Regions from separate parts of the Allorhizobium sp. Av2 genome, predicted to be linked through region 2. Evidence: riboswitches for the same ligand, from Rfam matches in the RefSeq annotation. Region 2 holds a riboswitch; the other holds the start of a gene.
What was found. A riboswitch is a leader RNA that binds a small molecule or an ion and turns the genes downstream of it on or off. The one in region 2 is predicted to bind S-adenosylmethionine.

Region 1: another riboswitch for S-adenosylmethionine. It lies ahead of metA (homoserine O-acetyltransferase MetA); the one in region 2 lies ahead of FS819_RS00905 (O-succinylhomoserine sulfhydrylase).

Annotation. Positions count from the first base shown of each region.
Region 1 covers NZ_CP192696.1:3,276,888-3,282,025, reverse strand. Annotated here, with positions in the region: gene FS819_RS15395 (thiamine diphosphokinase) at 1-144, opposite strand, end outside; gene rpsU (30S ribosomal protein S21) at 324-572, opposite strand; gene FS819_RS15385 (hypothetical protein) at 608-877, opposite strand; gene FS819_RS15380 (AAA family ATPase) at 1,359-2,225, shown strand; SAM riboswitch at 2,285-2,362, shown strand; gene metA (homoserine O-acetyltransferase MetA) at 2,432-3,361, shown strand; gene FS819_RS15370 (GNAT family N-acetyltransferase) at 3,358-3,810, shown strand; gene FS819_RS15365 (vWA domain-containing protein) at 3,817-5,004, shown strand.
Region 2 covers NZ_CP192696.1:185,647-190,784, forward strand. Annotated here, with positions in the region: gene fmt (methionyl-tRNA formyltransferase) at 1-62, opposite strand, end outside; gene def (peptide deformylase) at 183-701, opposite strand; gene apaG (Co2+/Mg2+ efflux facilitator ApaG/CorD) at 817-1,209, opposite strand; gene FS819_RS00905 (O-succinylhomoserine sulfhydrylase) at 1,614-2,798, opposite strand; SAM riboswitch at 2,849-2,927, opposite strand; gene FS819_RS00910 (2'-deoxycytidine 5'-triphosphate deaminase) at 3,059-4,156, shown strand; tRNA gene FS819_RS00915 (tRNA-Gly) at 4,212-4,285, shown strand; partial or broken gene FS819_RS00920 (IS5 family transposase) at 4,346-5,110, opposite strand.

The DNA.
Region 1 (5,138 bases), 770 kb from region 2:
AGGTGTCAGTCCCAGCGGTTCGGCATGGCGCATGCCGCCATCGGCGGCAATGGCGCGGGTTCCTGCAACAGTGCCGAGCAGCCGGGGCGTGATGGCGAGGGGACCGCCGAGCAGAATGGTGAAGGTGCTTTCCGTCATGGCCATGCCATAACGCATCTGAGGCCAAATGCAAAAGGCGTTCCGTGATCAACGGAACGCCTGCGGCATTTTCCAGTCCGATTGCCCGAGGCATAATTGCCTGGAACAAAGGATTCGAGACCTGCACGGATTTGCCCGGTCTCGATTTCATGGCCAAGGGCGATGTGTCCCTTGCCCTTCGGCCCTTACCCTTGGGCGCGCGGTGCAAAAACTTTTTTCTTCGGCGCAGGCAGAAGGCCCTCGCGCTGAAGCTTCTTGCGGGCCAGCTTGCGGGTGCGGCGCACGGCCTCGGCCTTTTCGCGGGTCTTCTTTTCCGACGGCTTTTCATAGGCCGAACGGGCCTTCATTTCACGAAACAGGCCTTCGCGCTGCATTTTCTTCTTCAGCACGCGCAATGCCTGCTCAACATTGTTATCCCTGACGAGTACCTGCACTGTCTCTCCTTTGATGGTTGAGGATGATAATCTGGTTATTTCGAATTGACTGGCGTTGCCCAGGCCCCGCCGGCCTTTTGTGTTTTTGAGGCCGTGCCTGACCGTGGCGAACGGCTGACATCGATCTCGTCCTCGGCAATCGACCGGTCGAACGTTTCGCTCTCGAAGCGAACCCGATACCGCCGAGCGCCCTGGGATTCCGGCAGGGTGGCAAGCACCTTGCACACGCCGACCGACCGGGAAAGCCTGACGGGACCGTCTTTCAGCACGACCATGTCGCCTGTCTTGTATAAATGCGCCGTCATGCCGGTCTCCTTGCAGGACTACTGCTCGCGGATCAAATGCCGAAACGAAAATGCGCCGGGAAACCGCTTTGGTTTCGCCGGGGCGAAAAGATGCGGACAACAGTGCGAACGGCGCGGTGCGGATTTTTGCAGCGCTGTGCGCCGATATCGGCGCTCACGTGCCGCTGCAAAAACGAATAGTCCCTGCCCAATCCTGCCATCGAACCGCACCCGGTTCAGCGGCACAGACAAAAACCGGAACGTCCGGTCTTGCAGCTCAGTCAGGCAGAGGAAAGTTTAACTCATGCCCATTCGGGGCCAAAGCGCTTTCCTGCCGGAAAAGGTGACCCCATCCTGAATGGTCGAGCAGGATGTGGGGGCCAAACTGGCAGATTTCAAACAAAATACAAGCTTTATTTGTGAAGAGATTGGCCTGCACTGGCTTGTCGCTGGCTGTGCCGCTGATTACTTTCACCGAAATTCACGATGAATTGGAGAGATCATGCCATTTGCCGGGCAATTCACCGGAAGCGCGGATTATATCGCCGACAAGGACCTGACGGTGGCCGTCAATGCGGCCATCGCGCTGGAACGGCCGCTGCTGGTCAAGGGGGAGCCAGGCACCGGCAAGACCGAGCTGGCCCGCCAGGTTGCCGCGGCTCTTGGTCTCGACATGATCGAATGGACGATCAAATCCACCACCAAGGCGCAGCAGGGGCTTTACGAATATGATGCCGTGTCGCGCCTGCGCGATAGCCAGCTGGGAGATCCGCGTGTCAGCGATATCGGCAATTATATAAGGCGCGGCAAGCTCTGGGAGGCTTTTGCGGCGGGGAGAAAGACCGTGCTGCTGATCGATGAGATCGACAAGGCCGATATCGAGTTTCCCAACGATCTGTTGCAGGAACTGGATCGGATGGAGTTTCACGTCTATGAGACCGGCGAGCGGGTGAAGGCGCAGGTGCGCCCGATCGTTATCATCACCTCCAACAATGAGAAAGAGCTGCCCGATGCCTTCCTGCGTCGGTGTTTCTTCCATTATATCCGCTTTCCAGATGCCGAGACGCTGGCGCGGATCGTCGAGGTTCACTATCCCGGCATCAAGCAGCGGCTGCTCCAGGCGGCCCTGACCCGGTTTTACGAGATCCGCGAAACGCCGGGCCTGAAAAAACGTCCATCGACCTCGGAAGCCTTGGACTGGATACGCCTGCTGGTGGCCGATGAGGTCGATCCCGTCGATTTGCGCAGCGATGCCGCCAATGCCCTGCCCAAACTGCACGGCGCGCTTTTGAAGAATGAGCAGGACGTGCATCTGTTCGAGCGGCTTGCCTTCATGGCCCGCCGGGATGGAGCGCGGGACGGACGCTGATCCTTGCTGCGGTGCAGCTTATGTTTTCATTGATTCGTAACGGGTGAAGGCGTAAATAGCTGTCTTCTCGTGGTGATTTGGCCGGCCGGCTTGCAGCCACGTAAAATAAATTGCTAAAGGGCCGAGGCAAGTTATCCAAGACTTTCCGAGGCCGATGGCGATAGCAAAGCTGCCGCACCGTGCCGTGACAGGAAAGTTTAAAGCCGATGCCGATCAAGATTCCCGATACGCTCCCCGCCTTCGACGCCCTCGTTCATGAGGGTGTGCGGGTCATGACGGAAACCGCAGCGATCCGTCAGGATATTCGCCCGTTGCAGATCGCCCTGCTCAATCTCATGCCCAACAAGATCAAGACCGAGGTGCAGTTTGCCCGGCTGATCGGCGCATCGCCATTGCAGGTGGAACTGACCCTGGTGCGGATTGGCGGGCATAAGGCCAAGAACACGCCCGAAGAGCATCTCCTGTCCTTCTACCAGACCTGGGAAGAGGTCAAGCACCGCAAGTTCGACGGACTGATCATTACCGGTGCGCCGGTGGAAACGCTGCCCTTTGAAGACGTCACCTATTGGAGCGAGATGCAGCAGATTCTCGACTGGACGCAAACCAATGTTCACACGACAATGAATGTCTGCTGGGGGGCGATGGCGGCGATCTATCACTTCCACAAGGTGCCGAAACATGGGCTGAAGGAAAAGGCCTTCGGCGTGTTCCGCCACCGCAATCTGGCGCCGTCCTCCATTTATCTCAACGGCTTCTCGGATGATTTTCAGGTGCCGGTGTCTCGCTGGACGGAGGTGCGCCGCGCCGATATCGAAAAAGTACCGGACCTGAACATCCTGATGGAATCCGATGAAATGGGCGTGTGTCTGGTGCAGGAGGACAAGGGCAATCGGCTCTACATGTTCAATCACGTTGAATATGATTCCACCTCGCTGGCCGATGAATATTTCCGCGACGTCAGCGCTGGCATCCCGATCCGCCTGCCATATGATTACTTTCCCCATAACGATGATACATTGACGCCGCTCAACCGCTGGCGCAGCCATGCGCATCTGCTGTTTGGAAACTGGATCAACGAGATGTATCAGACCACCAGCTATGATTTGAACGATATCGGCAAGGAGTGCGGCAAATGACTGGGGATCTTCTGGTCCGTCCTTTGACTAATGACGACGAGGCAGACTGGCGCCGCCTATGGCGCGCCTATCTCGCCTTTTACGAAACGGAGCTTCCGGAAGAGGTCTATGCGACCACCTTTGCCCGGCTGACGGGGCAGGGAGCTGGCGAATTTCGCGGCTTCCTGGCTGTGGCTGAGGGTAAAGCTGTGGGCCTTAGCCATTATGTTTTTCATCGGTCCTGCTGGTATATTTCCGATGTCTGCTATCTTCAGGATCTATATGTCGATCCTGAGGTGCGTGGGCTGGGTATTGGTCGGGCGCTGATTGCAGCGGTCAATGCTGCGGCGGTGGAAGCAGGCGCAGGCAAGGTCTATTGGATGACCCAGGAGTTTAACAGCACGGCCCGGCGCCTCTATGATCAGGTGGCGGACAAGACCCCCTTCATCATCTATCAGCAACCGCTCTGAGCGCCGATGTTCCTGCCTTTCTTCCTCAAGCTCAAACAACAGAAAATCCCGGTCTCCCTCGGGGAATATCTGGCCTTGCTGCAAGGGGTGGAGCGCGGCCTTGTCGATTTCGACATTGAGGCTTTCTATTATCTGGCGCGCACGACGCTGATCAAGGATGAGCGGCATATCGACCGTTTCGATCTGGCCTTTGCCGAATGTTTCAAGGGGTTGGAAGCGACCGGTTGGCCGCAGGCGGGTGTGTCTGAGACCGCTCTGCCGGAAGAATGGTTGCGCAAGCTGACCGAAAAACACCTGTCCGACGAAGACAAGAAACTGATCGAAGCCATGGGTGGTTTCGACAGGCTGATGGAAACGCTGAAACAGCGGTTGGCCGAGCAGAAGGAGCGCCATCAGGGCGGCTCGAAATGGATCGGCACAGCGGGGACCTCGCCCTTCGGGGCCTATGGCTACAATCCGGAAGGGGTGAGGATCGGTCAGGACGGATCGCGCCATCGCCGCGCCGTCAAGGTGTGGGACCAGCGGGAATTTCGTAATCTCGACGATTCCGTCGCGCTTGGCACCCGCAATATCAAGGTGGCGTTACGGCGGCTGCGACGGTTCGTGCGGCAAGGCGCGTTGGACGAATTTGATTTGAGCGGCACGATCCGCGCGACGGCGGAGCATGGCTATCTTGACATCAAGACCCAGGCGGAACGGCGCAATGCCGTCAAGCTGCTGATGTTCTTCGATATCGGTGGCTCCATGGACGATCACGTCAAAGGCGTGGAGGAGTTGTTTTCGGCAGCCCGGTCGGAATTTCGGCATATGGAGCATTTCTACTTCCACAATTGCCTTTATGAACGGGTATGGAAAGACAATCGCCGCCGCCGGACCGACGTCATCCCGACGGAAGAAATTATCCGCACCTATGGGCCGGATTACCGGGTGCTCTTCGTCGGAGATGCGGCGATGAGCCCCTATGAGATCACCATGATCGGCGGATCGGTGGAGCATTGGAATGGTGAGCCCGGCGCCCTCTGGCTTTCGCGCATCACGGAGCATTTTCGCAAATGTCTGTGGCTCAACCCGATGCAGCAGGAACATTGGGCCTATACCCATTCTATCGGTTTGATTTCCCGTCTCATGGGCGGGCGAATGCATCCCCTGACGCTTGGCGGCTTGGAGGATGCGGCACGAGAGCTGTCGCGCTAACCCGGCTTGCATCGTCTATGGTGCGTTGATACCTGCTGTAACGCCTTATGGTTGCTGGATATTTTATCTCTGATCGATTTCGGTTTGAGGAATTATGCAATAAACCTATGTGACACAGCAGAAACGATGACGCG
Region 2 (5,138 bases):
AGCGCGTTCAGGATCGGCACCGAAAAATCGGGAGTGCCCATGAAAATCATGCGAAGAGCCATGGATCAAGACCGATCTTCTAGAGGTTATCGGGGAGGAGGTGGAAACTGGATTTTCCCAAAAACACACTCCAGGACGATAGGGCCTGCAATCTGCCGGGTTCAGCACAAGCCCGGCAGGTTCTAGACCGTTACTTTTGATTTCGCCGCCTTGGAGAATTTCTTGATCACCATTTCACGTTTCAGCCGCGAAATATGGTCGATGAACAGGGTGCCGTTCAGATGGTCGATCTCATGTTGCAGACAGGTGGCAAGCAGGCCATCGGCCTCGATCAGTTGTTCCTTGCCGTGGCGATCCAGCGATTTCACCGTGACGGCTGCCGGGCGCTCTACCTCAGCATAGTAATCGGGAATGGAAAGGCAGCCTTCCTCATAGGTGGAGCGGGCCTGCGAACTGCCAATGATTTCCGGATTGATGAAGACCAGCGGCTGCTTGTCTTCGCCTTCCTTTGAAACATCGATGACCAGAAGACGGCGAGGTACGGCCACCTGAACGGCGGCAAGGCCGATGCCGGGCGCATCATACATGGTCTCGAGCATGTCATCGATCAGCCGCTCAAGGTCGGCATCGATCCGCTCAATGGGTTGGGAGACCTCGCGCAGCAGCGGGTCAGGCAAAATGATAATCGGCTTTGTCGTCATGAATCTCCCCATAAACCATCCCGGTTTTCAAGGAAATCAAAAAAATGCGCGAAAAGCCATGCCCGCGACGAGAAGACCTATGCCCGGGGGCCTGTGACTGGGAGAAGGTGGCTGATCAGTTCAGGACGCGGCGCAGATCCGGGGTGTCCAGCGAAAAGGCGGGAATGGCAACGTCGAAGGTTTCGGCGTCATCGGTTTCCATTTCGTAGCGACCGAACATAATGCCGGAGGGCGTATCCAGGGGGCAGCCTGAAGAATATTCAAAACTTTCCCCCGGCGCCAGGCGCGGCTGTTCGCCGATCACGCCCGGTCCGCTCACCTCGTCCACCTGGCCATTCTGGTCGGTAATATGCCAGTAACGATTGATCAGCCGGACGGCCGCATTCGACCGATTAACAATGACGACCTTGTAGCCCCAGACATAGCGACTGTCTTCCGGGTCGGACTGTTCCGCCAGATAAAATGGCTCGACTGTGACCTCTATATCCCGTGTCAGCGCGCGATACATGAAAGGAGACTTCTTGACGCTTTGGTAAGCATACATTTGCAAAAGCCGATAAGGTTATGGTTTGTGGCAGTGTCGTCGCAGTGAAATAATCCTGCGTTAATAAAGACCATTAACAGACTTAATTTCCAGTAAAAAATAAGGGTATTGAAAAATTTTTTAGAGTTTTAAAAACCTGTAGCGACAAACTTCAGGAAAGGCTGGCGCCACTATATCAGGTTTCTCCATGAAGGATATGGGTGTTTCAGATGGGGCTACAGCGCGGCCCGTTTTATAAAATCTACAAAGGACGCTGTTGCACTTTATATCTGCTGCATCTTCATGCGGTTCAGGGGGCGCGTCACGCCACCTGAAATTTTACGGCTTGAGAACGCCTCAAGCCTTTCCGTCCTTGGCATGTGCGGCCATCACGCGGAAACGGCTTCCAGCGCCTGAGCGAAGTCCTCTACCAGGTCTTCGGCGTCTTCAATGCCGCAGGACAGGCGCAATGTGCCGCCGGACATGCCGAGCGTTGCACGGGCTTCGTCCGTCAGGTTCTTGTGGGTGGTGGTGGCCGGGTGAGTGATCAGGCTCTTGGCGTCACCGAGATTGTTGGAGATCTTCACCACTTGCAGAGCATTCTGCAGGGCAAAAGCCGCCGCCTTGCCGCCCTTCATTTCGAAAGCAACCAGCGTGGAGCCGCCCTTCATCTGCTTGGCGACGATGTCGGCCTGCGGATGGTCGGCGCGGCCTGGATAGATGACGCGGGCAATCTTGCTGTTGTCAGCCAGAAAATCGGCGATACGACCGGCATTTTCCGTCTGCTGCTTGACGCGCAACGGCAGGGTCTCGACGCCTTTCAACAGGGTCCAGGCATTGAAGGGGGACATGGCCGGACCGGTATGGCGGAAGTAATCCTGGAGTTTTTCCTCGATCCATTGCTTGGACGATAGCACGATACCGCCCAGGCATCGGCCCTGGCCGTCGATATGTTTGGTTGCCGAATAGACAACGACATGGGCACCAAGTTCCAGCGGGTTTTGAAAGAGCGGGGTGGCGAAAACATTGTCGACCACCACGGTCGCGCCGACCTGGTTGGCAAGCTTGGCGACGCCGGCAATGTCCACCACTTCCAGGGTAGGATTGGTGGGGCTTTCCAGGAAAAACACCTTGGTATTCGGGCGGATGGCGTCCTCCCAATTCTTCAGGTCGCGGCCATCGACCAGGGTGAAATCCACGCCATATTTGGGTGCCAGGGTTTCGATCACCCAGCGGCAGGAGCCGAACAGGGCGCGGGCGGCGACAATATGATCGCCAGCCTGAACCTGGCAGAGAATGGAGGCCGCGACGGCAGCCATGCCGGAGGCCATGGCGCGGGCATCTTCGGCACCTTCCAGCAGGCACATGCGCTTTTCGAACATGTCATTGGTCGGGCTGCCATAGCGGGCGTAGATATAGCCTTCGGTCTCGCCCTTGAAGCGGGCTTCTGCCGCTTCCGAGCTGTCGTAGACGAAGCCCTGGGTAAGATAGATGGCTTCGGATGTTTCGCCATAAGGTGAACGCAGCGTGCCGCCATGAACGAGTTTGGTTGCTGGGCGCCAATTGTTTGCCATGCTGTATGAGCCTTTCGAACACAAAAAAACCGGTCGCGAAATACGGACCGGTTTGCACGTGTCCGATCTTTTTAGCCAATTGTTTAACGTGGCTGCAAGCCGACCGGCCAAATCACCACGGGATAAGATTTGCTTACGCCGTTCTTTTGCTTGCGTCAATTCCCGGAGTTTGGTTTTGTCATATACTATATGCCGAGGTTTTACAGGCTGCGGCATGTTGCGCGCGCATTGTTCGGCGTCGGCGCTGCAAGGAAGACAGAATGAAGCGGAATGCGGGCATATTGGCGGATCGCGCCATCGGCGACTTGTTTGGCTCGGGCTCGCTTTTGAGCGAAACCATGCTTGATCACGACCAGATCCAGCCGGCGAGTCTTGATCTGAGGTTGGGCTCCAAAGCGCTCAGGGTGCGCGCCAGTTTCATGCCTGGCCCCAACAGCACCGTGGCGGATAAGCTGCAACGGTTGACCCTGCACGAGATCGATCTGGAGCACGGCGCTGTGCTGGAAACCGGCTGTGTCTATATCGTGCCGCTGATGGAGAGCCTGGATCTCCCGGCGGATCTATCGGCTTCCACCAATCCGAAAAGCTCGACCGGTCGCCTCGACATCTTTACCCGGGTGATGGTCGATTATGCGCAGGAATTTGACAAGATCCCGGCAGGCTATAAGGGCCAGCTTTATCTGGAAATCAGCCCGCGGACGTTTCCGATCATCGTGCGGCGCGGTTCTCGCCTGTCGCAGATCCGCTTCCGGATCGGCCATGCGCTTCTGAGCGATAGCGCACTTCTGGATCTGCACAAGGCCGAGACGCTGGTGGCCAGCGAGACTCCCAATGTCTCGGGCGGCGGCATCGCGCTGTCCATCGATCTGAAGGGGACGGGGCCGGACGGACTGGTCGGCTATCGCGGCAAGCACCATACGGCAGTGATCGACGTTGACCGTAAGGCTGCCCATGATGTGCTGGACTTCTGGGAACCGCTCTACAGCCGTGGCCGTGACGAATTGATCCTCGATCCCGACGAATTCTACATTCTCGTCTCACGCGAGGCCGTCCATGTCCCGCCGCTCTATGCGGCGGAAATGACCCCATATGACCCGCTGGTTGGGGAATTCCGCGTTCATTATGCCGGCTTTTTCGATCCCGGCTTCGGCCATGCCGGGGCCGGCGGCACCGGCAGCCGCGCGGTGTTGGAAGTGCGCAGCCACGAAGTACCCTATATTCTTGAGCACGGCCAGATCATCGGCCGCCTGGTCTATGAACATATGCTCGAGCATCCCCAAGGCCTCTACGGCACAGGCCTCGGCTCCAATTACCAGGCCCAGGGACTGAAGCTCTCCAAGCATTTTCGCGCAGCCTGACCTGCGCTTTCATGCTTGACATCAACGCCCAAGTGTAGGAACTCTCGAGCATCAGGCGGGTGTAGCTCAATGGTAGAGCAGCAGCTTCCCAAGCTGAATACGAGGGTTCGATTCCCTTCACCCGCTCCAGTTCTGCCAAATTCAACGCCGAGAAAAGCTTAAACGCTTTAGGCTGTAGTGACAATTTAATCATTTGATCCATAGCATTATGCTGGCGAGCTTAATGAACCCGAGAAAGTTGGCGGCGAGTTTGTCATATCGCGTGGCGATACGCCGCCACTGCTTGAGCTTGGCAAAGAAGCTCTCAATACCCCATCTCTGCCTGTAAGCGATGCGATCATAGGCATGCTGGTACTTGCGATGCCGTCGCGGCGGAATGACCGGTTCACCGCCTTGTTCGAGAATGACATCGTGCAGATGATCGGCATCATAGGCACGGTCTGCAAGCACCTTTTGAGCTGGCAGTCCCCGAACGAGGTCGCAGGCTGGAGCCATGTCATTTTGCTGTCCGGGCCCGAGTTGAAAACGAACCGGCAACCCTAGCGCATCAACGACCGCATGGATTTTGCAGCCAAATCCACCTCTGGAGCGACCGAGAGCCTGGGCTTGCGGTCCCCCCTTTTTCGGCGTCCGCCAGCGGCTTGCGCCTGAGCCCGGATCACAGTGGCGTCGATGGACAGCCACTCCAAATCCGGGTCCGCAGCGACGGCCTCGAAAATCTCGTCGAAAATGCCCTGCTCGATCCAACGATAGTAACGCCGTTTGACTGCCTGATAAGAGCCGAAGCGGTCTTCCGGCAGATCTCGCCAGCGGGCTCCAGACCGGGCAAGCCATAAAATCGCATCAAAGAACCGCCGACCGTCGCTGCGTGGGCCGCGTTTACCTTTACGACCGGCCGGGAATAAACGGTTTCAAACGCTCCCACTGGTCATCTCGGAGAACCTCACCATCCATCGCTAAACCTCCAAAAGTTAGCGTTGAA